One region of the Mycobacterium sp. IDUB_9 genome, then DNA from elsewhere that is predicted to be linked to it. Evidence: predicted binding sites of a transcription regulator. Region 1 holds the regulator's gene; the other holds the start of a gene.
What was found. Region 1 encodes LexA, which represses DNA repair genes until DNA is damaged. Its sites were predicted from a motif close to CGAACANNTGTTCG; they were not measured.
Positions count from the first base shown of each region.

Region 1 (15,239 bases):
ACCTGCGGGTGCTCGGCGTGCACATCTTCGGCACGAACGCCACCGAGATGGTGCACATCGGCCAGGCCGTGATGGGTTGCGGGGGCACCGTCGAATATCTCGTCGACGCAGTGTTCAACTATCCGACATTCTCGGAGGCCTACAAGGTCGCGGCGCTGGACGTGATGAACAAGCTGCGCGCGCTCAACCAGTTCCGCTACTAGCAGTCGGATTCGAGCGCCGCGGGTGCCGCGTCGCCCGGGCCGCCGGCTTCGGCGCGGATCAGCAACCGGGCGATCCGGTCATCGAAGCGCGGCGAATAGGACACGTCGTCATCGCAGCCACCGCCATCGAGTCCGCCCACCAACCCGGTGATCGTCGACCCCGAAACCCATGGGGCGCCACTGAATCCATCGGTCAGGCCCCCACAGGCCAGGGACGGGAACCCCTGCGGTGACGACTCGGTCGCGCCGCGACAGGCCAGCGGGCTGCCGCCCTCACCCATCGGGTAACCGGTCACCGTCACCGGACTGCCCGCCGCAGGCGCCGACCCGAGGGTCAATCCGCCACCGGCCGCGGACGGCAGGCTCACGCCGGAATCCCCGGTCACCTGCACGATCGCGTAGTCCGCCTGGGGGTCCTGTTCAGCGAGCCAACGTGAGTCCAGGTACACCTTGCTCACGTGCCAGGTATCACCCGCACCCGCACCGAAACCGGGGACGAAGGTGGTGTCGACACCGTCGAGCAGGCAGTGCGCGGCCGTCAGGATGAGATCCGCCGACGGGCTCGCCAACACCGAGCCGCTACAGGTGTGCGTCGTGGTGTCGCCCAGGAACAACGCCCCCACCCGCCGATCCGGCGTCACCGACTCCGCCCCGGCCTGCGACAACGCGCTGGCCGCAGCCGCTGAACTGATCGGCGGGGCCGGCTCGGGGCGGCCGGACGGTCCACCGGTCGTGGTGCCCGGAGCGGTGCACGCCGCGGCCCCGGCAACCAGCACGGCTGCCGCGACTGTGAATTTCACCATCCGGGTCACGTACATCATCATGATTTTGCCTGATCGCGGGGATACCCGCCGGAATGCCGGCCCCGGCCCAGCGCGTTCGCATGCACAGGCGGGGCGGAATACACCCGGAACCCGGGTATGCGGGACACTAGATGACACGGTGGTAGGCGCCGTCACAGCGTGCTACCGCAGCGAGGAGACGAAGCGAGATGACCGACAGCAGCGACACCCCCGAGCAGCACTACCAGCCCGATCAGAGCGGCATGTACGAGCTTGAGTTCCCGGCGCCGCAGCTGTCGTCTTCGGACGGCCGCGGCCCGGTGCTGGTCCACGCCCTGGAGGGTTTCTCCGATGCCGGTCACGCGATCCGGCTGGCCGCCGAGCACCTCAAGGACACCCTCGACACCGAACTGGTGGCTTCCTTCGCCATCGACGAGCTGCTCGACTACCGGTCGCGGCGGCCGCTGATGACGTTCAAGACCGACCATTTCACCAGCTACGAGGAACCCGAACTGAACCTGTACGCGCTGCACGACGGCGCAGGCACGCCGTTTCTGCTGCTGGCCGGCCTGGAGCCGGACCTGCGGTGGGAGCGGTTCATCACCGCGGTGCGCCTGCTCGGCGAGCAGCTGGGAGTGCGACAGGTGATCGGGCTGGGCACCATTCCGATGGCGGTGCCCCACACCCGCCCGGTCATGCTCACCGCGCACGCCAACAACAAGGAGCTGATCGCCGACCACACCCCGTGGGTCGGCGAAGTCCAGGTTCCGGCGAGCGTTTCCAACCTGCTGGAGTTCCGCATGGCCCAGCACGGACACGAGGTGGTGGGATACACCGTGCACGTGCCGCACTACCTGGCCCAGACGGCCTACCCGCCGGCCGCCGAGGCGCTGCTGACCGAAGTGGCCCGGACCGGTTCGCTACAACTGCCGCTGGAGAAACTGTCCGAGGCCGGAGCCGAGGTGTACAGCAAGATCAACGAGCAGGTGGAGGCCAGCGCTGAGGTGGCTCAGGTGGTGACCGGGCTGGAGCGCCAGTACGATGCATTCGTTGCCGCACAGGAAAATCGGTCTCTGCTGGCACGCGACGAGGAACTACCCAGTGGTGACGAGCTGGGAGCCGAGTTCGAACGGTTCCTCGCCCAGCAGGCCGGTGACAAGTTCAAAGACGACAAGTACAAAGACGGACGGGACGGCTTCGGCGACGGCTTCCCGAACGGCGACAACCACTCATAACAGCCCGACGCCGGGCCGAGGGCGAGGTTGACCAGCATGACCGAGCGCAAACCGCATCTGCGGACTGTTCGCGAGCTCACCCCGACGCTCGAATACCGCACGATCCACGGATACCGGCGGGCGTTCCGGGTCGCCGGGTCAGGGCCGGCGATCCTGCTGATCCACGGCATCGGTGACAACTCCACCACCTGGCACACCGTGCAATCGGCGCTGGCGCAACGGTTCACCGTGATCGCCCCGGATCTGCTGGGGCACGGCAGCTCCGACAAGCCGCGTGCGGACTATTCGGTTGCGGCCTACGCCAACGGCATGCGCGACCTGCTCAGTGTGCTCGACATCGACGGGGTGACAGTGGTCGGTCATTCGCTGGGCGGTGGCGTCGCCATGCAGTTTGCCTACCAATTCCCACAGCTGGTGGAGCGTCTCATCCTCGTGGGCTCCGGCGGGGTCACCAAGGACGTCAATATGGCGTTGCGGGTCGCCTCACTCCCGATGGGAAGTGAGGCGCTGGCACTGCTGCGCCTGCCCCTGGTGCTGCCGGCGTTGCAGTTGGCCGGCCGGGCCGCGGGCACGGTGTTGGGCTCAACCGGCCTCGGCCGCGATATCCCGGACATGCTGCGCATCCTGGCCGATCTGCCGGAGCCGACAGCATCGTCGGCGTTCGCCCGTACCCTGCGCGCCGTCGTGGACTGGCGTGGCCAGGTGGTGACGATGCTCGACCGCTGTTACTTGACCGAATCGGTTCCGGTCCAGTTGATCTGGGGTGAAAGCGATTCGGTCATCCCCGTCAGCCATGCCGAGATGGCGCACGCCGCAATGCCCGGTTCCCGGTTGGAGATCTTCTCCGGGTCCGGGCATTTCCCGTTCCATGACGATCCCGACCGCTTCGTCGAGGTGGTCGAACGCTTCATCGACACCACCGAGCCGTCGGTCTACGACCAGGAGCGCCTGCGCACCCTGCTGCGTACCGGGCGGACCGATTCGGCGATGAGCGGGACCTTCGACACTCAGATCGCCGTGCTCGACGCGATGGACGCGGACGAGCGCAGCGCAACCTGATCCGCTGACCGCACCGGGTCGGAGACAGCCCGCCCGACGAGCGCATGATGCGACGTAGCATCGGGTCATGGCCATCGACGTCACCGTGTTACGGGTGTTCACCGACTCAGACGGCAAGTACGGCAATCCGCTGGGCGTGGTGGACAACAGCACTGTCGCCCCGGACGACCGCCAGCGGATCGCCACCGAATTGGGTTACAGCGAAACGGTATTCATCGATCTGCCGCAGCCGGGCGGCAACTCGGCCAACGCCCACATCTTCACCCCGGTCGCGGAATTGCCGTTCGCAGGGCACCCCACGGTGGGGGCGTCGTGGTGGCTGCGTGAGGTGGGATCGCCGGTCCGTACCCTGCGGGTGCCCGCCGGGATACTCCAGGTCGAGTACGACGGAGATCGTGCCGTCGTCAACGCGCGGTCCGAGTGGGCACCGGAGTTCGCCATCTATGACCTGAGTTCGGTGGAGGAGTTGTTCGCCGCCGACCCCAACGATTTCGACGACGCCGATGAGAACTACCTGTGGGCCTGGATCGACAAGGCGAACGGCACGGTGCGCGCCAGGTCGTTCGCCCCCCATCTGGGGATTCCCGAAGACGAGGCGACCGGCGCTGCCGCGGTGCGGATGACCGACTATCTCAGCCAGGACCTCACGATCATCCAGGGCAAGGGGTCGGTGATCGAGACACGCTGGAGCCCGGAGGGCTGGGTTCGTCTGGCCGGCCGTGTGGTCAACGACGGGCCTACCCGACTGGATTGAACCTGGACTGAATTACGCCTCGGCGCGGTGCGCGCGCAGCGCCTCGATCTCGCGCTCGAAGTCCTCGGCTGAGGAGAACGACCGGTACACCGAGGCGAATCTCAGGTAGGCGACCTCGTCCAGTTCACGGAGCGGTCCGAGGATCGCCAAGCCGACCTCATTGCTGGGGATCTCCGGCGTGCCGAGGCCGCGGACCGCATCCTCGACCTTCTGCGCCAAAACGTTGAGTGCATCGTCGTCGACCTGTCTGCCCTGACAGGACCGGCGCACACCACGGATGACCTTCTCCCGGCTGAAGGGCTCGGTAACCCCGCTGCGCTTCACCACAGCCAGCACCGCGGTCTCCACGGTGGTGAACCGACGCCCGCACTCCGGGCATGATCGCCGGCGCCGGATGGCCTGGCCCTCGTCGGTCTCGCGGGAATCGACCACGCGCGAATCAGGGTGACGACAGAACGGACAATGCATTACCGCTCCTTCGTCATGCCGCCGGACAACTAGTTCGAGCGCCCTTGAGCGTACCCGCGATGCCCGCGGGAGACTCACCGCCGGGTCCAGTGGCGAGTAGGTGCTCACTCCGACACCGGCCAGTGTGGCTGTCGGCCAGGACGATTCAGCGGACATTGCACTGCTCAGCCAACCGGCGCGAGCAATGTCTGCCCGGAGTCGACCGCCACGGATTCGAGTTGGTTGAGGTCACGGATCTGCTCGACGACCCGGGCTACCGGGGCGTCCGGGGCGACCCGACGCGCCACCTGTTGCAGCGTCTCCCCCGATTTCACCTGGACCACCGCGAGCTCGGTCGGGGTCGGGGTCTCGGCCCCCATCACCCCACCGAATTGGGCCACCAGGCCGAGCCACACCGTGATACCCGCGGCGACCAGGGCCAGCAACACCGTAGTGAGCGGCGTGATGGGCCGGCTGCGATGCGATGCCCGCGACATGAGCACTCCGGTTCCGCGGTAGCGGACCGTCCCGGCGGCGGGTCGGTCGGGGGCCGGCCGCTGCACCCGGCGCACCGGCCGTGCCGTACCGGTACCGAAGGTGGCGCTGCCCCTGGTGCCGGCACCGCCTCTGGCCCGGACGCGCTGCGATGGGGACTGCGGCACGGCCCGAACAGCGCGGGAACGACTATCGGCGGGGATATCGATGATCGCCATCTGACTGCCTTTCGGTGGGACGGTTTCGCTCTTGTGTTCGAACATACTCGCTCAAGTGTTCGATGGATAGAACATGTGATCGAACTGTTGCCAAACGATAGAACAGGGCACCGACAAGTTCGGCCCGCCAACCCGACGCACGGCCGGCAACCGCCCCCCAGCCCGCCCCACCAGCAGACACGCCGCAACACGCGTCGAACACATGTTTGATTAATGTCGGATCAACGACTACATTCGGCCCCATGAGCGACGACCGCAGCAGGGACGGCAAGACCGACAGCCCGGCCGGATCGGATGGCGCGGGTCCACGCCGGGCCGAGGGGCTCACCGACCGGCAACGCACCATTCTCGACGTGATCCGCGCGTCGGTGAACAGTCGCGGCTACCCGCCGAGCATCCGCGAGATCGGCGATGCGGTCGGTTTGACCTCGACCTCGTCGGTCGCCCATCAGTTGCGCACCCTGGAACGCAAGGGTTACCTGCGCCGGGATCCCAACCGCCCGCGCGCGGTCGACGTACGCGGCGCCGACGATCCGGCGGCCGCGGCGCTGGTGTCGACCGACGTGGCCGGCTCCGACGCGCTACCCGAACCGACGTTCGTGCCGGTGCTCGGGCGTATCGCCGCAGGCGGCCCGATCCTGGCCGAGCAGGCTGTCGAGGACGTCTTCCCGCTGCCCCGCGAACTGGTCGGCGAGGGGTCGCTGTTCCTGCTCAAGGTCGTGGGCGACTCGATGGTCGATGCCGCCATCTGTGACGGCGACTGGGTGGTGGTACGCCAGCAGAGCGTGGCCGACAACGGAGACATCGTGGCAGCCATGATCGACGGCGAAGCCACCGTCAAGACGTTCAAGCGGACCCGCGGTCAGGTCTGGCTGATGCCGCACAACCCGGCATACGACCCGATCCCGGGCAATGACGCCGCGGTGCTCGGCAAAGTAGTCACCGTGATCCGCAAGATCTGACCGACCGGAGGCGGACCCGGCTGCACCAGATGGTTGCCGGGTCCTGCCGCTCAGTCCGTGCGCACGAAGCCGTTCGTGCGGGCGAATTCCTCACTGGCGAACCAAATCTCCGCCACTGCGTCGTCATACTCACTGCTGTCTGGTGCCCAGTACCGGCCCGACTGGGTGTCCGCTTTGATCGGATACCCCTCCGGTGCGCGGTGCGGGTCCTCCAGCGGTAGATGAATGGCGGTGGCACTGGGTATCTCGTCGAGTTCGATGGCGGCGTGGCGCCCGCTGTGAGCGTCACCGCCGTGGGTCTCACTGCTGTAGGCCTCACCGCTGTAAGCCTCATTGCTGTAGGCCTCGGCCTCGGTGATGACGCGGGTCGGTGCGGTGTCGACGTTGTCCTGATCGCTGGGCACTGCCAGGCCGCTCAGCGCCGAGAATCCCTGCGCCCCGTGCACTCCGCCGGCCGGACCGCTCAGTGACCCGGTGTCCGCCAGTTCCTCCTCTTCGAGCTCCGCTTCGATGTCGTCGTCGTCGCCCTCGGCAACTTCCTCGAAGTCGGCGTCGATGGGCGTATCGAGGTCCTCGTCGTCGAAGTCGTCGTCCTCGAAATCGGACTCTTCATAGTCGTTTTCGAAGTCGTCATCGTCGTCGTAGTCGTCGAATCCCTGTTCCGGGCCGGCCAGCTGCGAGGAATCCTCCGGTGGTTCCTCGTCCTCGCCAGGTGCCCCGTAAACACCCGCCGCTCCGTTCGGGGCGGCCCATTGACTGACCGGGATGGCGATATCGGTTGGCCCGTCGTACGGAGACGCCGCCCCTGCCGGTTCCGCGCCCGGCCCGGCGAACCGCGCCGTCGCGGCCTCGCCGCCATAGGCGGCGCTCGGCCCATGAACGTTCGCCGCATCGGAGCCGCGATCATCGCGGTACTCGTCGTGGTCATACCCACGCGAGCCGTAGCGGGCCTCGTCGTACCGCTCGTCGTCGTACGACGAATCCCCGGGTCCGCCGTCGTAGTCATCGTCGAACGGGTCGTGGTCGAAGTCGTCGTCGCCACCGGCGCGCCGACGGTGCCACAGCGCGGCCCCCACGATCAGCCCGGCGAGCAGCACAACCGGGACCACCGCGATCAGCCACCACCAGCTCCAATGCCAGGCGAACGGCTTCTTGGTGTCCGCACCGGAAGGCTGCGGCCCCGAGGCCGGGGTCTGACCGAGTCCCGGAACCTGCAGGCCACTCAATTCGGAGGCGAGTTTCGACGGCTCGGTGGTGAACTTGTTGGCGTCGCGGTCCCACGAGATGACTCCCCCGCTGAACCGCTGGCTGACGACACTGCCGTCTTCGGTCTGGTCGGCCATGGGGGCGCCCAATGCGCCCTTCGCCCCGCCGAGCTTCTCCCAGGCCGCGTTCATCGCGCCCCGCACGATCACCGCGCCGTAGTCCGGAGTCCAGAAGATGACGGGGTTGTCGGCAGCGGCGAAGGTGCTGATCCGGCTGTTGGGACCCAACCCGCCCTCGGACTCGCTGGTGGTCGGGAAGCCCAGATCACCCTCGGGGCCACCGACGCTTTCGTACTTCTCGAGCAGCTGGCCGGTGATGGCGTTGGCTCCGGTGGCCGGACTGTAGAAGATCTTGCCGCCGGCGTACTTCTGGCCGAACCCGCCGTCGCCGATCGGATACTGGTCGCCGTCCTTGGCTCCCAGTGGTCCCATCACGCCACCTGCTTCGCGACGCGCGGCGGCGATCGCCGAAGCAGGATCCATCGGTACGTCCAGGCCGGCAAGCTGGTCGGCGAGTTCCGGCGGCTCCGTGGTGAATGCCTTGGTTTTGCGGTTCCACGAAATCTCGCCGCCGGTGAACTTCTGTGAGATGACATCGCCGTCGAACATCTCGTCGTCAGCGGGGACGCCCAGCAATCCGGCGGAGCCACCGAGCTTGTCCCACGCAGCATTGATGGCACCCCGCACCACCCGGGCGCCGGTGGACGGAGTCCAGAAGATGACCGGGTTGTCGGGCGCGCTCAGGGTCGAGTTGCGACTGTCGGCCGCCCGTCCGGCGCCCTCATCGATCGTGGGGAATCCCATGTCGCCGTCGGCCGGACCGCCCAACGACTCGTACTTCTCCAGGATTGCGCCCTGCATGAAATGAGCGCCGGTCGGCTGGGTGAAGAACATCTTGCCCCCGGCGAAGTTCTGCGCGAAGCCAGAACCCACCGCGTACACGTCGCCCTGCCGCGGCCCCAGCGGGCCGCCGTCGCCACCGGTGGCCTCCCACGCGGAGGTGACAGCCGCGTCGGCATCCGCCTCCGGGGTGGCCGAAGCCACCGCCGGCACCACCAAACAAGCGACTACGAGTGCGAGCAGGCCGACCCCCAACCGCCACACGGCTGCGTTCAGCCTCGCTCCCGGCCTAGTCATGCGCCCTCCCCGCTCGTTCGGCAAAGTTTCCTTAGAAATGTCCCGCCCGGACAACTTTGCGTCAGCACGTGACGATAACCAAGGAACGTGGCCGATCATGACCAAAAAAGGCCCAATATCTGGATCCGTTGGCCCAGATATGGGCTTCCGGAGGCGTCACCTGGCCAAAATTGGGGCGATCAGACACCCAGACTGCGTCCGATGATCTCCTTCATGATCTCGGTGGTGCCGCCGTAAATGGTCTGAACCCGCGCATCCAGGTAAGCCCGGGCGACCGGGTACTCACGCATATAGCCGTAACCACCGTGCAACTGCAAGCAGCGGTCGATGAGCTCCACCTGCTTCTCGCTGGAGTACCACTTGGCCATCGCGGCCTGCTCCACGGTGAGTTTCTCGTCGAGGTGCAACCGGATGAACTCGTCGACCATCATCCGCACCACGGTGGCCTCGGTCGCCAGTTCGGCCAACAGGAACCGGCTGTTCTGGAAGCTGCCGATCGGCTTACCGAAGGCCTTGCGTTCCTTGGTGTACTGCAACGTCTGCTCGAGCACCGCCTCCATCGCCGCGGCGGCCATGATGGCGATCGAGATGCGTTCCTGCGGCAGGTTCTGCATCAGGTAGACAAAGCCCTGGCCCTCCTCGCCGAGCAGGTTCTCGACCGGCACCCTGACATCGGTAAACGACAGTTCCGCGGTGTCCTGGGCCTCCAAACCGATCTTGTCGAGGTGGCGGCCCCGCTCGAAGCCCTCCATGCCGCGTTCGACCACCAGCAGCGAGAATCCCAGAGCCCCCTTTTCGGGGTCGGTCTGTGCAACGACGATCACCAGGTCAGCGTTGATGCCGTTGGTGATGAAGGTCTTGGATCCGTTGAGGACGTAGTGGTCACCGTCGCGGACCGCGCGGGTCTTGATGCCCTGCAGGTCGCTACCGGTACCCGGTTCGGTCATTGCGATCGCCGAGATCAATTCACCCGTGCAGAACTTGGGCAGCCAGCGCTGCTTCTGCTCTTCGTTGGCCAGCCGGAGCAGATAGGGCGCGACGACATCGTTGTGCAGGCTGAAACCGATGCCGCTGTAGCGGCCGGCCACGGTCTCTTCGCAGACGATCGTGTTGTACCGGAAGTCGTCGTTGCCGCCGCCGCCGTACTCCTCGGGCACCGCCATCCCGAGAAAGCCCTGCTTACCCGCCTCCAGCCAGACCCCGCGGTCGACGATCTTGTCCTTCTCCCACTGGTCGTGGAACGGCGCGACGTGTTTGTCCAGGAATCCCCGGTATGACTCGCGGAACAACTCGTGCTCGGGCTCGAACAACGTGCGGTCGTACTTCACGACACTGCCCATGGTGTGACCTCCGGTACTGGTTACGGATTTGGGCCAACCTATACCAACCGGGTGGTTGGTCAGCCCGGGGAGGGGTGGGGACCGGCCGTAGACTCCGGTCATGCCCAGGTCGCCCGTGAGCCTCGCGCACTGGGGTGCCTTCACCACGGACATCGCAGACGGCGACATCGCCGCCGTCACCCCACTGGACGGTGACGCCGATCCATCTCCGTTGCTCGGCAACCTCGCGGGCTCGATCCGACACCGCTCGCGGATCGCCGGACCGGCGGTGCGACGCGGCTGGCTGCGCGACGGCCCCGGCCCCAGTACCGAGCGGGGCGTCGACGAGTACGTCTCGGTGACCTGGGATGAGCTCACCGACCTGCTGGCCGGCGAGCTACGCCGGGTCGTCGACACCTACGGCAACGAGGCGATCTACGGCGGCTCCTACGGCTGGGCCAGCGCGGGACGCTTCCACCACGCCCAGAGCCAGGTGCATCGGTTTCTGAAAATGCTCGGCGGCTATACGTTTTCCCGCCACTCCTACAGCCTGGGTGCCACCGGAGCGATCATGCCGCGAGTGGTCGGCACCCACGACGACCTGTTCAAGCGCTCCACCGATTGGGACGTCATCGCCGAACACACCGACCTGCTGGTGTGTTTCGGCGGTGTCGCGATGAAGAACACAGGTATCAATCACGGTGGCACCACGGCACATCCGGCCCGCGGCGCGCTGCACCGGATGCGTGCACGCGGCGGACAGATCGTGTCGCTGAGCCCGCTGCGCGACGATGTCGACGGCGACTGTCGATGGCTGGCTCCGGTGCCGGGTACCGATGTCGCGGTGATGCTCGCGCTGGCCTATGTCCTGGCCACCGAAGGGCTGGCCGACCGGGATTTTCTCGACACGTACTGCACCGGATACCAACGGTTCGAGCGCTACCTGCTGGGCGGCGATGACGGCGTTGCCAAGACTCCACAGTGGGCGTCTCGACTCAGCGGTCTACCTGCCGACGAGCTCACGGCGCTGGCCCGGCGGATGGCCGCCTCACGCACCCTGGTCACCGTCAGTTGGTCGTTGCAGCGCATCAGGTACGGCGAACAGGCGCCGTGGATGGGGCTGACCCTGGCCGCCATGTTGGGCCAGATCGGTATTCCCGGAGGAGGTTTCGGGCACGGCTACGGGTCGATGAACGAGCCGGGGTTGCCACCGCTGCGGTGCGGGCTGCCTGTGCTGCCGCAGGGCCTCAACCCGGTGCAGACGTTCATCCCGGTCGCGGCCGTCACCGACATGTTGCTGCACCCGGGTCAGCCGTTCGATTACAACGGCCTGCAACTGACCTACCCCGACATCAAATGCGTGTACTGGTCCGGCGGCAATCCATTTCACCATCACCAGAACATTCCGAGGTTGCGCCGGGCCCTGTCCCGGGTGGACACCATCGTCGTGCACGACCCGTATTGGACGGCGATGGCCAAGCATGCCGACATCGTGGTGCCCTCGACCACCGCCTATGAGCGCGAGGACTACTCGGGTTCGCGCAACGACCCACTCCTGGTCGCCATGCCCGCGCTGACCCAGCCGTACGCCGACTCCCGCGACGACTACACCACGTTCTCGGCGTTGGCCGAGCAGCTCGGCTTCGGCCCGCAGTTCACCGAGGGTCGCACGGCGCGCGAGTGGCTGGTCCACATGTATGAAAAGTGGTCCACCGGACTGGATTTCGAGGTTCCCGGGTTCGAGGAGTTCTGGGCCGCAGGACAGTTGCGGCTGCCCACCGAGCCGGGACTGACGCTGCTGGCCGATTTCCGGGCGGATCCCCTCGGGCGCCGGTTGGCCACCCCGAGCGGCCGCATCGAGATCTTCTCGGACACCATCGACGGATTCGGCTACGACGACTGTGCCGGTCATCCTCGCTGGTACGAGCCGACCGAGTGGCTGGGAGGTGAGCGTGCCCAGGCATATCCGTTACATCTGCTGGCCAATCAACCTGCGGCCCGGTTGCACAGCCAACTCGACGGCGGCGCAGTCAGTCAGGCGTCGAAAGTGCGAGGGCGCGAACCTATCCGGATCCACCCGACCGACGCCGCGGCCCGCGGGCTCACCGATGGCGACGTGGTGCGGGTGTTCAACGATCGCGGAGCCTGCCTGGCCGGGGTGGTGATCGACGACCGACTGCGTCCGGCGGTGTTGCAACTGTCGACCGGGGCCTGGTTCGACCCGGCCGATCCGGCCGACCCCGACTCGATGTGCGTACACGGCAATCCCAATATGCTCACCGACGATGTCGGTACCTCCTCGCTGGCCCGCGGCTGCACGGGAGCCCATGTGCTGGTGCAGGTGGAGAAGTTCGACGCAGCACTCCCCCCGGTCCGGGCACACGAGCCGCCGGTGATCCGGGCACGCTGAAATCATTGGGCGGCAGGCAGTTCCGCCGTTTGCCCGATGGCGCATACGTGCCGGTGCAAAGATCCCCTCAGCGCTGACGGCGTCGTCAGCAGAAGGAGATCCCGGCCGATGCGATTCTCACCCCGTTCTGCTGCCAGGTCAGTGCTGGTCGGCGCCGTCGCGGTATCCGGCTCGGTGGTCATCGGCCTGACGCCCATCGGCACTGCGGCGGTCGGCCTGGTCGTGGCCGTGACCCCGCTGGTCGTGCCCGGCACGGGAACCCCGAATCCGCAGGACTCCAACAACTACCTGGCCAACGCAGTCGCGTATTACGTACAGCCGAGCGGCAGTTGCGGTGCCCAGGACTGTGCCGCCCCGGTGGCAATCCCCTATATCGCTCAGTTCTGGCCGATCCCGCTCGCGGGCTGGGGCGGGTTGGAGGGCGCCAAGTGGAACGTGTCCGTTGCCAGCGGTGTCAGCCGGCTGACCAGCGAACTCGTAGGCGCCAACAATCCCAGCGCGGCGCACCCGGTGGCGGTCTTCGGCTATTCGCAGGGCGCCACCGTGGCCAGCATCGTCAAAGGCAATCTCGCTGACCTGACCGACGAGCAGAAACAGAACCTGAGCTTCGTCCTGATCGGTAACCCGAACCGCCCCGACGGCGGGCTCTTCGAACGGCTGGCGATCCTGGGTACCGTCCCCATCCTCGATGCGACGTTCGGCCAACCGACCCCGACGGACACGGGCATCGAGACCTACGACATCGCGCTGCAGTACGACGGTGTCGCCGATGCTCCCTCCTGGGTGCTCAATCCGCTCGCCTTGGCAAACGCGCTGGCCGGATTCCAATACGTGCACGGCACCTATCTGGATCCCAGGGGCGATGACCCCGACACCGCAACCCCGTACGGCTACACGCCGGAGCAGGTGCAGGCCGCGATCGAGAACGCCAAGGCGAGCTGCACCACCGAAACCCACTGCCAGAAAGTCGACGGCAGCGACACGTACTACGTCACCCTGCCGGCGAAGACCTTGCCGATCATGCAGCCCTTCCTCGACCTGGGTGCCGCGACCGGCACGTCGGCCCTGGTGGTTCCGCTGGTCGACCTGGTTTCCCCGATCGCGCAGACCCTGATCGAAACCGGTTACACCAGAACCGACTACAGCACGCCGACGCCGTTCCAGCTGCTGCCCCGGGTCAACCCGGTGAAGTTGGCCGGCGACCTCATCAACGACATCCCCGAGGGCGTCCGGGCGGCGCTCGACCCCGGACTCGACCCACTGCCCGGCTGGACCGACCCGACCCAGTCCGGCGATACCGTCACGGTGCAGGGCACCCCCGACGACGCCGTTCTCGCCACCACGAAGATCGCCGCGACGTCCGACCGCAAACCGGTGGTCCGGGTGAGCACGGTCGCCAAGCCGGAGACCGCGCTGAGCACACCCGATGACGACCAGACCACAGTTCCCGAGCCGGCCCGTCCGTCGTTGCGTAAAACCCTTGGCATCAAGGGACATCCGGCGCGCGACGCGGCGAAGTCCATCGGCAGCACGGTGCGTAAGGCCCTGGGTCAGGACACGGCAAAAGACGACGCCAAGCCCGCCCGCGCCAACGCCAAGAAGAAACCGGCCGCCTGACGCTCGTGCTCAGAAGGTGGCGAACTCGCTCAGGCCGGCGGCCAGCGCCATGGGTACCCGCGCCTTGATGCGGGTGCCATCGGCGGTGTGTTCGGTGGCGTCCACCCGGCCCTCGGCGTGCACCCGCGCCACCAGATCCCCACGGTCGTAGGGAATGGTCACGTCCACCGTGGCGTCGGTTGGCGGAATCATCTCCGCCATGCGGGCCCGCAACCGGTCCAGCCCGTCACCGGTGTGCGCGGAGACGAACACCGCGTCGGGCAGGGCACGCCGCAGCGCGGCGAGCCCGAGATCGGTGGCCGCGTCGATCTTGTTGACTACCAACAACTCCGGCGGTGGGGTGATGTTGTATTCGACAACCACCTCATTGACCACCTGCCGGACCGCGTTGACCTGCGCCAGCGGATGCTCGTCGGAGCCGTCCACGACGTGCACCAGCAGGTCGGCGTCGACCACTTCTTCGAGCGTCGACCGGAACGCCTCGACCAATTGGGTGGGCAGGTGCCGGACGAAGCCGACGGTATCGGTCAGCACGAACGGCCGCCCGTCGTCGAATTCGCCACGCCGCGTGGTGGGTTCGAGGGTGGCGAACAGGGCATTCTCGACCAGCACGCCGGCCCCGGTCAATGCGTTGAGCAGGCTGGACTTGCCGGCGTTGGTGTAGCCGACGATGGCCACCGAAGCGGAATCCGAGCCCAGCCGTCGGCTGCGCTGGGTGTCGCGGATCTTCTTCATATCGCGAATCTCGCGGCGCAGCTTGGCCATCCGCTCACGGATGCGGCGACGGTCGGTCTCGATCTTGGTTTCGCCGGGTCCGCGGGTGCCCACACCACCACCGGCGCCGCCGGCGCGACCGCCGGCCTGGCGCGACATCGATTCACCCCAACCGCGCAGCCGGGGCAGCATGTACTCCATCTGGGCCAGCGACACCTGCGCCTTGCCTTCCCGGCTGGTGGCGTGCTGGGCGAAGATGTCCAGGATCAGTGCGGTGCGGTCGATGACCTTGACCTTGACGACCTTCTCCAGCGAGTTGAGCTGGGCAGGCGAGAGTTCGCCATCGCAGATGACGGTGTCCGCGCCGGTCGCCAGCACCACCTCGCGCAGTTCGATGGCCTTGCCCGAGCCGATGTAGGTGGACGGGTCGGGTTTGTCTCGGCGCTGGATGAGCCCCTCGAGTACTTCCGAGCCGGCGGTCTCGGCGAGGGCCGCCAACTCGGCCAGGCTGGCGTCGGCGTCGGCCGCACTGCCCTCGGTCCACACTCCGACCAGGACCACCCGCTCCAGCCGCAGCTGGCGGTATTCGACCTCGGTGACGTCGGCGAGTTCGGTGGAGAGC
Region 1 is NZ_JBVAXU010000003.1:474,658-489,896, forward strand. Features, by position in the region: gene sthA (Si-specific NAD(P)(+) transhydrogenase) at 1-203, shown strand, start outside; gene ACZY08_RS16670 (trypsin-like serine peptidase) at 200-1,006, opposite strand; gene ACZY08_RS16675 (proteasome assembly chaperone family protein) at 1,195-2,220, shown strand; gene ACZY08_RS16680 (alpha/beta fold hydrolase) at 2,257-3,279, shown strand; gene ACZY08_RS16685 (PhzF family phenazine biosynthesis protein) at 3,347-4,033, shown strand; gene nrdR (transcriptional regulator NrdR) at 4,046-4,501, opposite strand; gene ACZY08_RS16695 (LysM peptidoglycan-binding domain-containing protein) at 4,666-5,193, opposite strand; gene lexA (transcriptional repressor LexA) at 5,436-6,155, shown strand; gene ACZY08_RS16705 (LGFP repeat-containing protein) at 6,206-8,557, opposite strand; gene ACZY08_RS16710 (acyl-CoA dehydrogenase family protein) at 8,737-9,897, opposite strand; gene ACZY08_RS16715 (molybdopterin-dependent oxidoreductase) at 9,998-12,286, shown strand; gene ACZY08_RS16720 (PE-PPE domain-containing protein) at 12,395-13,903, shown strand; gene hflX (GTPase HflX) at 13,913-15,239, opposite strand, start outside.

Region 2 (15,239 bases), 210 kb from region 1:
CTCGGCCTCCTCGCGCGCCTCACGGATGCGCCCGGCCAGCAGCAGCGCGCCGATGTGGGCGTCGGCAATGACGAACCGCGTATGTGCGGCATCGAAGGAGTTGTCCGTGATGCGGTAACCGACATGCGCGGCGGCCACTGCGTCGTCTGTGCGCCCCGCGTCGCCGCACGACGCGGCCACCGCCCACGCGGTCACCGCGCCGACGATGGCAGGCAGCGCGTCCAGATCCAGGTCGCGGGATGCGGCCTTCGCGCGCTCAGGATCGCCGTGCGCGGCCCAGTGCACCGTGTAGAACGCGTCGATCGCACCCCGCGCGTCCGCCGGGATGCCCGCCGCCGCATCGTCGACGTGCCGCTTGGCGCCCGCGGGATCGGCAAGCGACCACAGCATGTTGGAGGCACGTAGGAACGCCAGCCGGGCGCGACCGTCGTCGGTGAGGCCGGTGGAGTCGATCGCATCGAGCACCGCATCCGATTCCTCGCCGCGGCTGAGCCACGACAGGGCATGGGCGCGAATGAAATTCGCCTCGGTGTCGGCTCCGGCGGTGATGGCCCCCTGGGCCAGCCGGTCGGCCAGTGCCAGATCGGACAGCCAGACCGCGCCTTGCGCCGCGCGGGTCAGCAGCTCGGGATCGACCGGTAGATCGGAATCGAGCATCAGTGTGGCGCGCCGTACCAGCACCGGCATCGCGTCGCGATCTCTCCGATCTCCGAGTGCGGTGGCCACCAGCCCGCGCAGCCGGCGCAATCGAGCGCCCGCCAGCCGGTTGCGGCGCACCTCGGCGTACAGCGGGTGAGCGACGCGGACCTCGTGGTCGGCGGTATCGATCGTGATCAGTCCACGCGTCTCGGCCGCGGCCACCGAATCGGCATCGGTGATCGCGGTCAGCTGATCCAGCTGGACCGGCTCAGCCACGGCGAGCACATCGACGACCTCGCCCACCGCCGGTGGTAGCGCACCGATCCGGGTCTCGATCAGTTCGACCAAACCGGGCGGCATCACCGGATCTCCTGTCCACCGCCAGACACCGTCGCGGCAGGCGAGCCGCCCCTGAGTGACCTCCTGCTCGACGATGTTGCGCAGATAGAGCACGTTGCCCCGGGTAAGCCGCCACAACCGATGCGCCGCTTCGGCATCGAGTGAGCCACCGAGCGCCGCAGCCAGCAGCCGGGTCGACTCGTCCCGGGACAGTGGTTGCAGATCCAGTCGCTCGAACCGGCCGCCGTCACATGCCGCCATCACCTCCGCCGGTAGCGGTGCACCGGAGCGCACCGTCAGCAGGAGCTTGGCGGCGCGGCGCTGCACGGTCTGCTGCAAGACGAAACCCGACAACCCGTCGAGCAGGTGCGCATCATCGACGCCCACCAGCACCGGTCGGCCATTCGACGCGGAGGTCAGTCCGTCGATCACCCGGCCCACCAATTCCGCACTGTCGGCGTCCGAGGTTCCCACCCACCGGGCGAACGTTCCCAAGGGCAGGGTACGGGCAGCCGATGTGCCTACCGCCCAGCGCGTTTCGTCCCCCTTGGCGTGCGCCGCCGAAAGCGCTTCACGGGCGATACGGCTCTTGCCGACCCCCGCACTTCCATAGATCACGACCCCGGACAGCTCGGCGGAGGCCAGCGCGGCGCCGATCAGCCGGGTCTCCTCCAACCGCCCTGTCAGCGGCCAGGCGAGTCGCACGCATCGAGATTAAGCCGAGGTCCGGTCGTTAGCGGCGTTAACGACGAACTTCGAGTCAATACGTTTGAGCGTCGGCACGGGGTCTGCCGGGAAATTGAAGTAGTGCAGTACGCGCGTCACCTCTGGGCCTGCGGTGGAACGGTGATGATCTGTCGATCCATGAGGGATCCGGCGCGAGTCGAGAGGGCCGAAGAGATGACTTACATCGAAATTCCCGAGAGCCGCAGCCGGGACAAAATCGACATTGCCGGCGGCGAGACAACAGAAAGTCTTGACGAGCTCGACGCTCCGGTAATTCCTATTCCGCCGTGGCTCATCCCCGCCGCAAGCGGGCTCTACACCTGGCGGCTCGTGGATGTCCTGAATCTTCCTCCTACCGATGCAGGGGTGGACGGACAGGCGAGGGGTAACGGACAAGAATCATCGCTGCCTCCGATTCTCTTGCGGCGCGAGGAATTACGTCTCGACATCGATCGGCAGTACCCGCAGATGACAGCGAGTGGGACATCGTTCGCCGTGACAGAGCGCTATCACTGGGTAGCGTCGCTGGCGAAGATCGGAGTCAACCATTGGTCCGGTCCGATTTGGTTCAAGGACGGCGATGTTGCGGCCTTCGGATACACCAATGTCGATGTCAGGGCTGTGAAGAGTCCCTTTGTCAATCAGCGGTCGGCGAAGGTCACGTTCAGTGGCGGCGGGCAGAGAATCTTTACTCGGATCTACCGGTGGACATCGTCAGCGTTTCACCCGGTCGAGTTCGAGTTCGACCACACGCCTGATGCCAACCCGGTGTATGCCATTGACACCCATGCGCATCCGAACCGGCCGGTGTCGTTGCCGTCGGAGAATTTGTCGATCGAGGATGTGTTCGCCCGCGCGGGCTTCAGTGTGACGAAGTCAAGCGGCGACAGTGTCGTTCCCGTCGGTGGAGCCGGCGCCAACGGAATGTGGAGCGACGCGGAGATGCACGATGCCATGCAGACCTACTGGTCGCGTTTCAAGAATGCCCCGCAATGGTCGATGTGGACCTTCTGGGCGGCACTGCATGATCAGGGAACTTCGCTGGGCGGGATCATGTTCGACGATATCGGCCCCAACCACCGCCAAGGTACGGCAATCTTCACCGAAGCATTCATCAAAGACCCACCCACCGGCGATGCGGCTCCCGACGCCTGGGTGGCGCGTATGCGGTTCTGGACTGCGGTGCACGAGATGGGTCATGCTTTCAATCTGGCCCATTCGTGGCAGAAGGCTCTCGGCACGCCCTGGATCCCGCTTTCCAACGAGCCCGAGGCCCGTTCGTTCATGAACTACCCCTACAACGTCCAGGGCGGACAGGGGGCGTTCTTTGCCGACTTCCCATTCCGGTTCAGCGATCCTGAGTTGCTGTTCATGCGCCACGCGCCGGCTCGCTTCGTACAGATGGGTAATGCCGACTGGTTCGACCACCACGGGCTTGAGCAAGCCGAGCTCGATGCACCGTCGACGTATCGCGTGGAGGTGAGGGTCAATCGGGACAGGCCAGTGTTCGAGTTCCTTGAGCCCGTCATATTGGAAGTCAAACTCACGAATACCGACAGCCAGCCAAAGCTTCTGCCCTCAACTGCCATCGACCCGCAGGACGTGCTCGTAATCCTCAAACAGAAGGGCAAGCCGGCGCGCCAATGGATGCCGTACTCACGGCAGTGCCTCAAGCTCGACATCACTGTCCTGCAACCGGGTGAATCGATGTACCAAGCGCTGCCGGTTTTCGCCGGGCTCAACGGATGGGACGTTTCGGATCCCGGGGTCTATCAGATTCAGGTTGCGGTCGACGTCGGCGGACGGGTGGTTACCAGCGCCCCGCTCCAGCTGAGAATCGCGCCGCCCCGAACCTGGGACGAGGAAGACGTTGCGCAGGAGTTCTTCTCCGAGGATGTGGGCCGCACGCTGGCGTTCACCGGTACGGCAGTCTTGACGTCGGCCAACGAAGTGCTGCGTGACACCGTCGAACGGTTGCCCCAGAGCCGGGCAGCCATCCATGCCGCGGCGGCTCTGGCGGCCCCGCTCGCAAAGGATTACAAATTGCTGGTGATCCCGGAGGCGCCGATCTCGACGAACCGCGTGGCTGAGGCAGGCGGCATCGTCGAGCAACGACCGGCGCGTGTCGATGATGTGGTGAAGCTGATCGGGGATAGTGTGCCGACACTTGAAGCTGCAGAAACCTTTGGCCACATAACCTTCCGCCGCAACGTGGAGGCGATCAACCAGGCTCTGGCATCCAGTGGCGCAGTCCAGCCCGCCGCGGCGATGCAGAAGTCATTGGGCGACATCCTGGGACAACGCGGCGTTCTGCCTTCCGTGGTCGACGCAGTCGACGACAAAGCCAAGGCGCTCGCTGCCGTGGCTTCGAGGGGGGCCGGGAAGAATCGACGGGCCAACGGCAGCAATGGGGATCGGCAAGCACAGAAGCGGCGGGACTCGTGAAGCTGCACATCGAACTGCAGGAGGGGTGGGGCGGCGATCTCGTCGAGGTCACCGTCGCCGGCAAGCGAGCCTACGACGGCCGCCCCACGACCCGAATGCAGACGGGCTATGCCGCCGGCGTTGAAGTTGATCTACCGGACACCGAGGAATCGGTGCCTGTCGAGGTCCGTCTTCCTGATCGCGGCATAGTCGCCCGCCACGAGGTGAGCACCCGACATGAAACGTGGGTCGGCCTGAGCCTGGAGGGCGAGGTCGTGCGGGTACGCGAACAGCCAAATCAGTTCGGCTACGTCTGAATCGACTTGGGCGGTGATCGAGCTCGTCCGCACGAATTGATCGTGCGGAGTCGCGAGTGCATTGCGCCCGCGTGTTCACCGACCGGTGGTGCCGTCGATCAGTTCGCGCAAGATGTCCGCGTGACCCGCATGGCGGCCGGTCTCTTCGATCATGTGGGCCATGGCCCAGCGGACGCTGGCCGCGGGTCGCCCCGGCCGGGATCGCGGAAGCGGTGCCGCGAGGTCGGTGCAGTCGTCGAGCACCTCGTTGGCCTGCTCGACGGCATCGCGATAGCGGGCCACCACATCGGCCATGCTGTCCGACGGTTCGACCGAGAACGTGGCCTTCCAGTCGGCGACGTCTTCGCCGAGAAAAATCCACCGTTCGACGTGGGTCAGGTGATTGAGAAGGCCGAGCAGTGTGGTGCCCGACGGCACCGAGAACGCCCGGGCCGCCGGCTCGGGCGCGCCGTCGACCTTTGCGGCGATGGACGTGCGGAGATAATCGAGAAATCCCCGCAGCACCTCGGATTCGCTGTTGCCCGTCCCAGGCGGCGGGCTGTCGCGCCTGCGTTGCTGACTGGTGTGCACGATGCCCAGTATCAGCGTGATCGCGCCTCACGGCACGGAACTTGCTGTCCGGGCAAGGTGCCGCTCAACCAGCCACAGCGGCGGTGCCGCTCATCCAGCCAGCGCCTGACGCGCATAGGCGCGCACGTCGGCGTCACTGTCGTCCAACGCCACGGTGAGGGCCTGACGGGCCGTCGATTCCGATCCCGCCCACCTGCTCAGGCTCAGTACCGCCGCCTTGCGGACATCGAGGTGCTGGTCCTCCAGCGCCCGCGACAGGGTGGGTACCGCGACCGCGGGCACCGCCCCGGCCAATGCCCGCGCCGCGCCCTGGCGGATCTGCCAGGCCGATTCGGTGAACGCCTTCTCGACGCTGACGACGTCATCATCGGTGCAGCCGACGGCGCCGAGAGACGCCAGCGCCGCCGCCCGCACGAGCGGGTCGGGGTCATCCAGCGCAACCCGCACCGCTTCCGCGCCGGCCCGCAGGGTCGCCAGGCCTCCCACCGCGGCGATCCGCACTTCCCGGTTCTCGTCAGTGGTGGCCGCGGCCACACCCACGTGGTCGTCGACCGATACGAGGGCCCGCACCGCTTCGATCCGGACCCGGTGGTCGGCATCGGTCGACGCGTCCCGGTACGCCTGGGCGCTGCCGACGCGCCGGGAACTCGACAGGTACACCGTGGCCGCCCGAACCACCGGATCGACGGAGCCCAGCCGGTCGACGAACGCAACCGGATCGGGCAGGACCTCGACGAGTTCGCGAACCGCATCCGAGGTTTCCCGCCGCACCCCGGCGTCGTCGTCGGCCAGTGCGGCCACCAGCGCGGGCTGGTACCCGTCGGGCAGATGCTCGACGAGCGTGGCGACCGCGGTACGGCGCACGCCGGCGTCCGCGTCGGTCAGGTAGGTGTTCAGATCCTCCAGCGTGGGTTCTTCCAAGGCCAGCACCGCGGCGATACGCGGTGACGGCGGCTGGGCCGATCCCGCGCGGACCCGGGAGTGCTCGGCCGACGGAGCCCTGCCGCCGTGCAGATGGGGTTGTTCGACTCTGGTCACCGGATCCTGCGACGTCAGGTGGTCCAGCTCGGGCACTGCGACGAAATACGGTGCCACGGGACGTTTCACGAACTGCATGACACCGTCGGCGTCCTTGTAGAGGTTGAGGTGGTAGCGCCACTCCTGATCGTCCCGCTGGGGCAGATCGGCACGGTCGTGGTAGAGGCCCCAACGTGATTCGGTCCGGGTCAACGAGGACCGGGCCGCCATCTCCGCGCAATCACGGATGAAGGACACCTCGGCGGCACGCATCAACTCGTGCGGGGTCCGGGCGCCGATACCCTCGACCTCGCTGACCATGCGCTCAAAGGTCTGCACTGCGATCGACAGCTTGGTGGCTGTCTTCGGCGGTGCCACATAGTCGTTGACGAACCGCCGCAGCTTGAACTCGACCTGCGGTTGCGGCGGGCCATCCGGGTGCCGCAGCGGCCGGTAGATGAGCTCGTGGGCCTGGGCGATCTGATCATCCGGTAGTTGCTCGGGTGCAGCAACTTCCGACAGCGTCGAAGCCGCGTGCTCACCGGCCAGATCCCCGTAGACGAACGCGCCGATCATGTAGTTGTGCGGAACGCATGCCAGGTCGCCGGCCGCGTACAGACCGGGCACCGTGGTGCGGGCATGCTCATCCACCCACACACCCGACGCGGAATGCCCGGAGCACAAACCGATCTCGGAGATGTGCATCTCGATGTCGTGGGTCCGGTAGTCATGCCCCCGGTTGGCGTGGAACGTTCCCCGGGTGGGACGTTCGGTGGTGTGCAGGATGTTCTCCAGCGTGGTCAGCGTTTCATCGGGCAGATGGCTGACCTTGAGGTAGATCGGTCCGCGGGCCGATTCGATCTCCTCCTTGACCTCGGACATCATCTGACCCGACCAGTAGTCGGAATCGACGAACCGCTCCCCCAGTGCATTGACCTGGTAGCCGCCGAACGGATTGGCCACATACGCGCACGCCGGGCCGTTGTAGTCCTTGATCAGCGGATTGACCTGGAAGCACTCGATTCCGGAGAGTTCGGCGCCGGCGTGATAGGCCATGGCGTATCCGTCACCGGCGTTCGTCGGGTTCTCGTACGTGCCGTACAGATAACCGGACGCGGGAAGCCCGAGTCGACCGCACGCCCCAGTGGACAGGATCACAGCCTTCGCCGCCACAGTGACGAATTCGCCTGTGCGAGTGTTGAATGCCGCGGCGCCGACCGCGCGGCCCTGATCGGTGAGCACACGCACCGGCATCAACCGGTTCTCGATGCGGATCTTCTCACGCATCGAGCGTTGGCGCAGCACCCGGTACAGCGCCTTCTTGACGTCCTTGCCCTCGGGCATCGGCAACACATAGGAGCCCGATCGGTGCACGCGCCGTACCGCGTACTCACCGTGCTCGTCCTTCTCGAACTTGACCCCGTACCGCTCGAGCCGCTGCACCATGGCGAATCCACGGGTGGCCGTCTGATAGACGGTGCGCTGGTTGACGATTCCGTCGTTGGCGCGGGTGATCTCGGCGACGTAGTCCTCAGGCTCGGCCTTGCCGGGGATGACGGCGTTGTTCACGCCGTCCATCCCCATGGCCAGCGCACCGGAATGCCGAACGTGGGCTTTCTCCAGTAGCAGCACCTGGGCACCGTTCTCGGCTGCGGTCAGCGCCGCCATGGTGCCCGCGGTGCCACCGCCGATCACCAGTACGTCGCAGTCGATCCGGACGGCCTGCGAAATTTCCGGGGCGGCGTTTGAATGCTCGGTCAATTCAGTCACGGTTGCTCCAGTGCGGCAATGATCTCGGCACGCAGCGCGGATCGTTCGGGATGGTCGGTTCGGGGCTGAGCCACCTCGATGAGCGCACGCAACGGCTGCCCGGCACGACCGAGCACCGCGACGCGGTCACCGAGCGTGAGCGCTTCATCGACATCGTGGGTGACGAACACGATCGTGGTCGGATGGGCCTTCCAGGTGTCGATCAGCAATCGCTGCATGGCCGAGCGGGTCTGGGTATCCAGGGCGGCGAACGGCTCGTCCATCATGACCGCGCGCGGTGCACCCGCCAGACCGCGCGCGAGTTGAACCCGCTGCCGCATACCGCCGGACAGATTCTTCGGCAGGAAGTCGGCGAAGCCGGACAGGCCGACCTCGGCGATCCAGCGGTCGGCCCGCTCCCTACGGCTGTTACGCGGCTCGCCGCGGCGACCGGCCTTCGGCTCCCCGCGGAGCTGCAGTGCCAGTTCGATATTGGACCGCACCGTACGCCACGGCAGCAGCGCGCTGTCCTGGAACACCATGCCGCGGTCCCGTGAGGTGGTGGTGACCGGGTCGCCGTCGGCAAGCACTCGGCCACCGTCAGGCCGCAGCAGTCCGGTCAACGCACGTAGCACCGTCGACTTACCGCAGCCCGACGGACCGGTGAGCACCAGGATCTCGCCGGGTTCGACGGTAAGGCTCAAGTCCTCGATCACCGGAGCACCGGTGTAGGACAACCGGATTCGATCGAGTTCCAGCCGCATCCCCGTACTGGTCAAGGTTGTGGTCATCGCGTCGCCTCCTCACCACGCGGCAGCCACCTGGTCGCCCGGCGGCCGATAAGCTCTACCGCCGCGGCGGTGAGGAAACCGAGCACACCGATCGTGATGATGCCCACGAACACGTCGGGATAGTTCAGGACCGTGTAGGCCTGCCAGGTGCGATAGCCCACACCGAGACGGCCCGAGATCATCTCGGCCGAGATCACGCAGATCCAGGCCACCCCCATTCCGACCGAGAGCCCGCCGAACAGTCCCGGCAGGATGCCGGGCAGCACCACCTGGCGGAGCACGTCGAGGCGGCCACCACCCAGGGTGCGAACCGAGTCTTCCCAGATGGTCGGTAGGGCGCGCACCGCATGCCGGACGCTGACCATGATCGGGAAGTACGCCGCCAGGAACGTGATGAACACGATCCCCGCCTCATCGCTGGGGAACAACAGAATTGCCACGGGCACGATGGCGATCGCCGGGATGGGCCGCGCGAGTTCAGTGAGCGGTCCGAAGATATCGGCGAACCATGCGGTGCGTCCCAACAAGATTCCGGTGATCACACCGACCACTGCGGCGATACCGAACCCGGTGAGAATCCGGATCAGCGACTGGCCGAGGTCCAGCCAGTACTCCGGTGTGCCCAACCGGTTCACCAGGGCTGCAGCGATTTCGGTGACGGTGGGCAGGGTGTCGAACCGCAGACCGAAGCGCACGTCGTTGGCCGTCAACAGCTGCCACAGTACGATCGCGCTGACCACCGACGCCAGGCGCACCAGGCGGTGCGGCCAGGCAGAGGGCGTGCGACGGGTACGGACATCCTCCGGCACGGCCGGCGGGTCGCTTACCGCCGCCGGAGCGGTGTCGGTGGTGGTCACACCGCACCTGCGAGTGCTTGCTGATAGTCGACGATCGCCGCACCGGGATGCGTCGCCGTGTAGCGCTCGGCACCGGCCTGAGTTCCGAACGGCAGATAGCCCTCACTACCTGGAGCGGGCAGACGCACCCACACAGACTTGTCGGCGAACCAACGGGTACCCAGTTCAGCGTCGGAGATGTAGGCGGCGCGGACCTTCTTGCCCTCGCCTTGTGCCTGGCGGATCGCCTTGAGCAGGCAGACCGGGGTCGCGGCCGCCGTGGTGGCATCAGATCCGTCGAGCCAGAGTTCACCAGCGGTGGCAGGATTGTCGACCGTGCTGTGGCACACCGGATCGGTGCCGCTCAACGCCGACGGATTGGCGTTCGAGGCCAGCGCTTTCTCGTAATCCTGGCCCCGCGCGGCGAACGCCGCACGCAACGGCGCGTCTTGCACGAAACCGGGCACATCGAGATCGGCGAAGTTGTCGATCGACTTCAGGTAGGGCACATCACCTTTGAGCGCATCGACCAGCGATGGCTTGAGCGTGGCGTCGAACGAGGTGCCACCCGGCCCGTTGTACAGGTAGACGACCTCCTGTGGCAGCCCACTGCCCTCGGCCACGAGGCGGGCCGCCTCCAACGGCTTGGTGTTGAGAAAGTCGGTGGCATCCAGTTGGGCCTGCAGGAAGGCGTCGAGGACCTCCGGATGATCAGCCGCATACGCCCGGCGCACCACCACGCCGTGCAAGGTCGGATAGTTCAGCTCGGCCCCGTCGTAGAGCAGCTTGGCCTTGCCCTGCTGGACCAACAACCCCGGCCACGCGACGAACTGTGAAAGCGCCTGAACCTGGCCCGATTCCAGCGACGATGCGCCGACCTGCGGCTGCTGGTTGAGCACCTCTACCCCGGTCTTGGCATCGAGACCGGTCTTGCCGAGTGCTTGCACCAGCATGCCGTGGCCCGCCGAACCGACGCTGGCCGAGACCTTCTTTCCGGCCAGGTCGGTCAAGGACTTGGCCGGCGAATCAGGTGCCACCACAACCATGTTCAGCGCGCCTTTCGGGTTGTACCCGGTGACCGAGACGATCTCGGTCTTGGCGCGTTCGTTGGCCTGCGTCTTGGACCCGTTGATGAGCATCGGATAGTCGCCCATGGAACCGATGTCGATCTTCTCGGCGACCATCTGCGCGGTGATGGGTGCGCCGGTGTCGTAGTCCTGCCACGTCACGTTGTACTTGGTGCCGGTACGGGTGGTGATATCGGCCAGGCGGCGTTCCAGGTATCCCTGGGCGCGCAGCAAGGTTCCGGCGGTGACGGTGTTGATGGTCTTGGATTGGTAGCCGACGACCACATCGACTGTGTCGGAAGATTTCGTCGCCGAGTCCAGGGAGCAGCCGGCGGTCACGAGTGTGAGACCGGCGGTGAGGGCGATCAGGGCTGTTTTCACGTCGGGTCCTCTAGCGGATGAGATAGGGCATGTTGACGGTCACGGCGCCGGTGGGACAGCGGGCCGCGCAGGGCCCGCAGTACCAGCACTCGTCGACGTGCATGAAGGCCTTACCGTTCTCAGGATTGATTGCCAGTGAATCGAGCGGGCACACGTCGACACACAATGTGCAGCCCTCGATACACAGGGACTCGTCGATGGTCACCGGGACATCGGCGCGTTGATTGACCAGCGTCATGCGTCTCTCCTAATAAGGTTGCCGCGCATGGTGATTCGGTCACCACGCATCCTGATGTACTCCAGGTCGACGGGCGTTCCGTCATCCAGACTGGTCAGCCGTTCGGCCATCAGCAATGCCGATCCGGCCGGCACCTGCAATGTCGCTGCGGAATGCGGGTCGGCCGAAACCGCTTCCAGGGCAAGGCTCGCCCCACCCAGGCGCCGCCCGCTGACCCGCTCGATGAGCGCGAAGATGTCATTGCTCTCCAGCGGATGGCCGATCACCTCCTCACCGATGTCGGGAGCCAGGTAGGTCAGATCCAGCGACAGCGGCAGATCGGCGAGGTAGCGCAGGCGCTCGATGAACACCACTTGCGTTCCCGGCTCAAGCGCCAGCTTTCGAGCCACTGCCGGTGGGGCCGAGAGTCGCTGGACGGCACGGACTTCGTTGCGCACGTCGCCGTAGTCCTTGAAGGTCTCTTTCAGACCCACCAGCGCGTCGAGGCCGTGATCGTACTTGCGGGCCGCCACGTGCGTGCCCACCTTGGTGCCGCGGTCGATGAGACCCTCGGTCTTGAGCACCGCGAGGGCTTCACGGATGGTGTTGCGGGAGACGAAGAATTCGGCGGCCAGGTCCGCCTCGGCCGGTAGGGCACCGTCATAGGTGCCTTCGTAGATCTGATGGCGGAGCACGTCAGCCACCTGGCGGGCCTGATCGGCGCGCGCACGCCGGCTCGGCAGCGATAAGGGATGGGCTTCGGGCTGCGACACGCACTCAAGGTAAGGGGCGAACCAGGCGCCGCGCAGTGCCGCGAATTCACCGTCGGCGCAGGTTAACGGATTGCGCCGCCGACGGACGTGCCGTACCTGGCGAAACCGACGTGCCGACCGTTATTACGCCACCTCGCGCTCGAGGAGAATTTACAAATCGCGATGATCGAAATGTCGTTTGGGTCGGCTCAAAAACTTTGGCCACTTTGGTCTCACCAGTCCCAAACAGCGTTTTCTTGTCGGCGTATCGAACTAGTGTTCGAATCATGAACATCGGGTTGGTGCAGAGTCGGGACGCAGCGCAGACCGCGCTGGCCGGCCACCTGGCAGCAACCGCGACGCTGGCCGATGTTGATTTCACCGGTTTCGACACCGCGGAGTTGTTGGCGATCCAGTCCGGACGCGAACGGCAGGCCCGCTCCCAGGCCATGATCGATCACCGCATCCAGTCCGCACTGATGGCCCGGACCAGCCCAGCCGAGATCGGTGCCAAATCATGGACCGATGCCCTTGCCACCCGGATGCGGATCAGCCGCAAGGAAGCATCACGCAGAGTCGCCGCGGCAACAGACTTGGGGCCGCGCTACGGCCTCACCGGCGAGGTGCTCGAACCGTCGCTGCCCGCCTGCGCCCAGGCGCTCGGCTCGGGAACGATCAACACCGAACACATCACGATCATCGGCGGCATACTGGCGAAAGCCGAAAAGTACGTCAGCACAGCTGAACTCGCCCAGATCGAATCCGACCTGGTGAGCGCAGCGGCCCGAGACACTCCCGAAACACTGAAAGCCGCCGCCGACAAGCTGCTGTATCTGCTCAACCAGGACGGCGATAGCCCCGACGTCGCAGCACATCTGCGTGGGCTAAGTATCGGCAAACAGGACCCAGACGGACTGGTGCACGTGCAGGGCTGGCTGGATCCCGAGACCGCTTCGTATCTGACAACCGTCACCGGCGTGTGGGGCGCGCCCGGCCTCAACAACCCCAGTGACCAACAACCGGTCCATAACCCCACACCCAACCCACTAGATATTCCCGATGCCCCTGACGCCGAGGCTGCTGACGTTGAGGCTGCTGACGTTGAGGCTGCTGACGTTGAGGCCGAGCCCGAGGCGGCTGCTACCGAGATCCCGGACACCGGCATCGATTCGGCCGATCCACAGGCCCGCGCCACCGGCACATCCCCAGACCAGCAAGCTCAGCAAGAGCAGCAGACCGCCGCCGACCGCGACACCCGAACCCAGGCTCAACGCAACCACGACGCACTCAAGGCCGCGCTGCGCGAACTACTGATGTCCAAACGACTCGGCCAACATGGCGGGCTCCCGGTCACCGTGGTCGTCTCCACCACACTGGCCGAACTGGAAGCCGGAGCCGGCGTCGCCGTCACCGGGGCGGGCATCCGAATACCGATGACAGACCTCATCCGGCTGGCATCGCACAGCTTCCACTACCTCATCGTCTACGAACACCACACCGCCGAACCGCTCTACATGGCCCGCACAAAACGATTGGCCACCAAAGCCCAACGACTCCTGCTCTACAACCGTGACCGCGGCTGCACCCGCCCCGGATGCACCGCACCGGCCGACCACTGCCAAGTCCACCACGCCAAGACCGACTGGCAACACGGCGGCCACACCGACGCCCCCGACCTCGCACTGAGTTGCGGACCCGACAACCGCCTCGTCGGACTGGGCTGGACCACCAGCGTCGATCCCGACACAGGCCGGATCCACTGGCACCCGCCACCCCTGATGGATACCGGGCAGGACACCCTCAACCACCACTTCCATCCCGAGGAACTACTGGTTGCACCGGAACAAAGTTCTTGACGCAACGAACGCCCCCTCGACTCATCTCGACCACGCAGGCGTGCACCGCGATTGAGTTCCGCCCTAACCTTCGGTCAGCGTCCGGCTGACTGTCACCGGTATGCCGTTGAGTGCACCGTTTCCGGACGGTTCATCGATGAAGTCCGGCAGCGACAGGATGTTGGTGTTCACCCCCGGTGCCGCGTTGGCGACGCCGAGCCGGGTGCCGGTCTGACCGTGCCCCCAGCCGTGCGGCATCGACACCACTCCCAGCTTGATCGCGTCGGTCACCTCGACGGGCACCACGATTTTTCCGGCGGTCGACGCCACTTCCGCATTGTCGCCATCGGCAATCCCGCGAGACGCCGCATCCTGGCTGTGCATCAGCAGGGTGCACCGATCGCGGCCCTTCATCAACGAACCGACGTTGTGCAACCAGGAGTTGTTGGACCGCAGATGCCGGCGGCTGACCAGCACCAGATCCTCGGGAGCGCGGTCGAGTCGCTCGGACAGCCGGGGCAGGTCGTCGAGCAGGTACTGCGGCGCCACTCGGATCTTCTGATCGGAGGTCCCGAGTACCTCGGGCACTCGAGGCACCATCGGGCCGTAGTTGATCCCGTCCGGATGCGCCTTGAGCTTGTCCAGGGTCAGGCCGTCCGGGTTATCGCCGTATCGGTCGCCGAACGCGGCGGTGCGCAGCGTCAGGTCGAGCATCCGTTCGGGACCACCGCCGTCGTAGTGCTTGCGGATCTCGGCGCCGTCGAGCCCCTGGGTGAAGCACAGGTAGTCGAACCAGCCGTCGTCGAGCGCGGCGATGTCGACGTCCTCGGCCGGGGTGCCGGTGCACAACCCGGTCAGCCGGATCAGGATCTCCCATTCCTCCGGTGCGTCGGGATCCTCGCGATGGAACACCGGCGGCGAGTAGCGCGCGAAGCTGTTGATCGCCGCGCCCAAAAGCATATCGGCGGAATGGGGCTGCTCGAGCGCCGAGGCACCGGGCAGGATGACATCGGCGTGCTTGGTGGTCTCGTTGAGCCACAGGTCCACCGAGATCATGGCGTCCAACTGCGGCAGCGCCTCGTCGAGTTTGTCGCCGCCCGGAGTCGACAGCACCGGGTTGCCGGCCACCGTGATGAGGGCCTTGAGCTGTCCCTCGCCGGGGGTGGTGATCTCTTCGAGCATGCACGACACCGGGACCTGACCCATCACCTCTTTGGCCCCGCGGACCCGCGTGCGGTAACGGCCGAAGTTCGGCGCCCCGTCCTCCAGCCCCGGGATCGGCTGGCTGGTGACCGTCCACGCGGTCGGGGTGGCGAACATCGCGCCGCCGGGGGTGTCGAAGTGACCGGTGACGATGTTGACCACGTCGACCAGCCAGCTGGCCAGGCTGCCGAACTCCTGGTTGCAGGTGCCGATCCGGCCGTAGACCACCGCACGCGGTGTGCCCGCCAGTTCACGGGCCAGTCCGCGAATCCGCTCCGCAGCGATACCCGTTGCGGCAGAGACCCTTTCGGGCGACCATTCGGCAACCACCCGCTGTAGCGTCGACACCCCGTCGAGGTGGCGCTCCAGGTCGCCG
Region 2 is NZ_JBVAXU010000003.1:261,930-277,168, forward strand. Features, by position in the region: gene ACZY08_RS15625 (LuxR C-terminal-related transcriptional regulator) at 1-1,683, opposite strand, end outside; gene ACZY08_RS15630 (hypothetical protein) at 1,879-4,149, shown strand; gene ACZY08_RS15635 (hypothetical protein) at 4,146-4,445, shown strand; gene ACZY08_RS15640 (DinB family protein) at 4,521-5,015, opposite strand; gene ACZY08_RS15645 (fumarate reductase/succinate dehydrogenase flavoprotein subunit) at 5,106-7,802, opposite strand; gene ACZY08_RS15650 (ABC transporter ATP-binding protein) at 7,799-8,572, opposite strand; gene ACZY08_RS15655 (ABC transporter permease) at 8,569-9,381, opposite strand; gene ACZY08_RS15660 (ABC transporter substrate-binding protein) at 9,426-10,856, opposite strand; gene ACZY08_RS15665 (4Fe-4S dicluster domain-containing protein) at 10,867-11,094, opposite strand; gene ACZY08_RS15670 (GntR family transcriptional regulator) at 11,091-11,846, opposite strand; gene ACZY08_RS15675 (HNH endonuclease signature motif containing protein) at 12,113-13,681, shown strand; gene ACZY08_RS15680 (molybdopterin-dependent oxidoreductase) at 13,745-15,239, opposite strand, start outside.
Region 2: a site for LexA is predicted at 12,095-12,108, ahead of ACZY08_RS15675 (HNH endonuclease signature motif containing protein). Genes of this name have one in related genera too.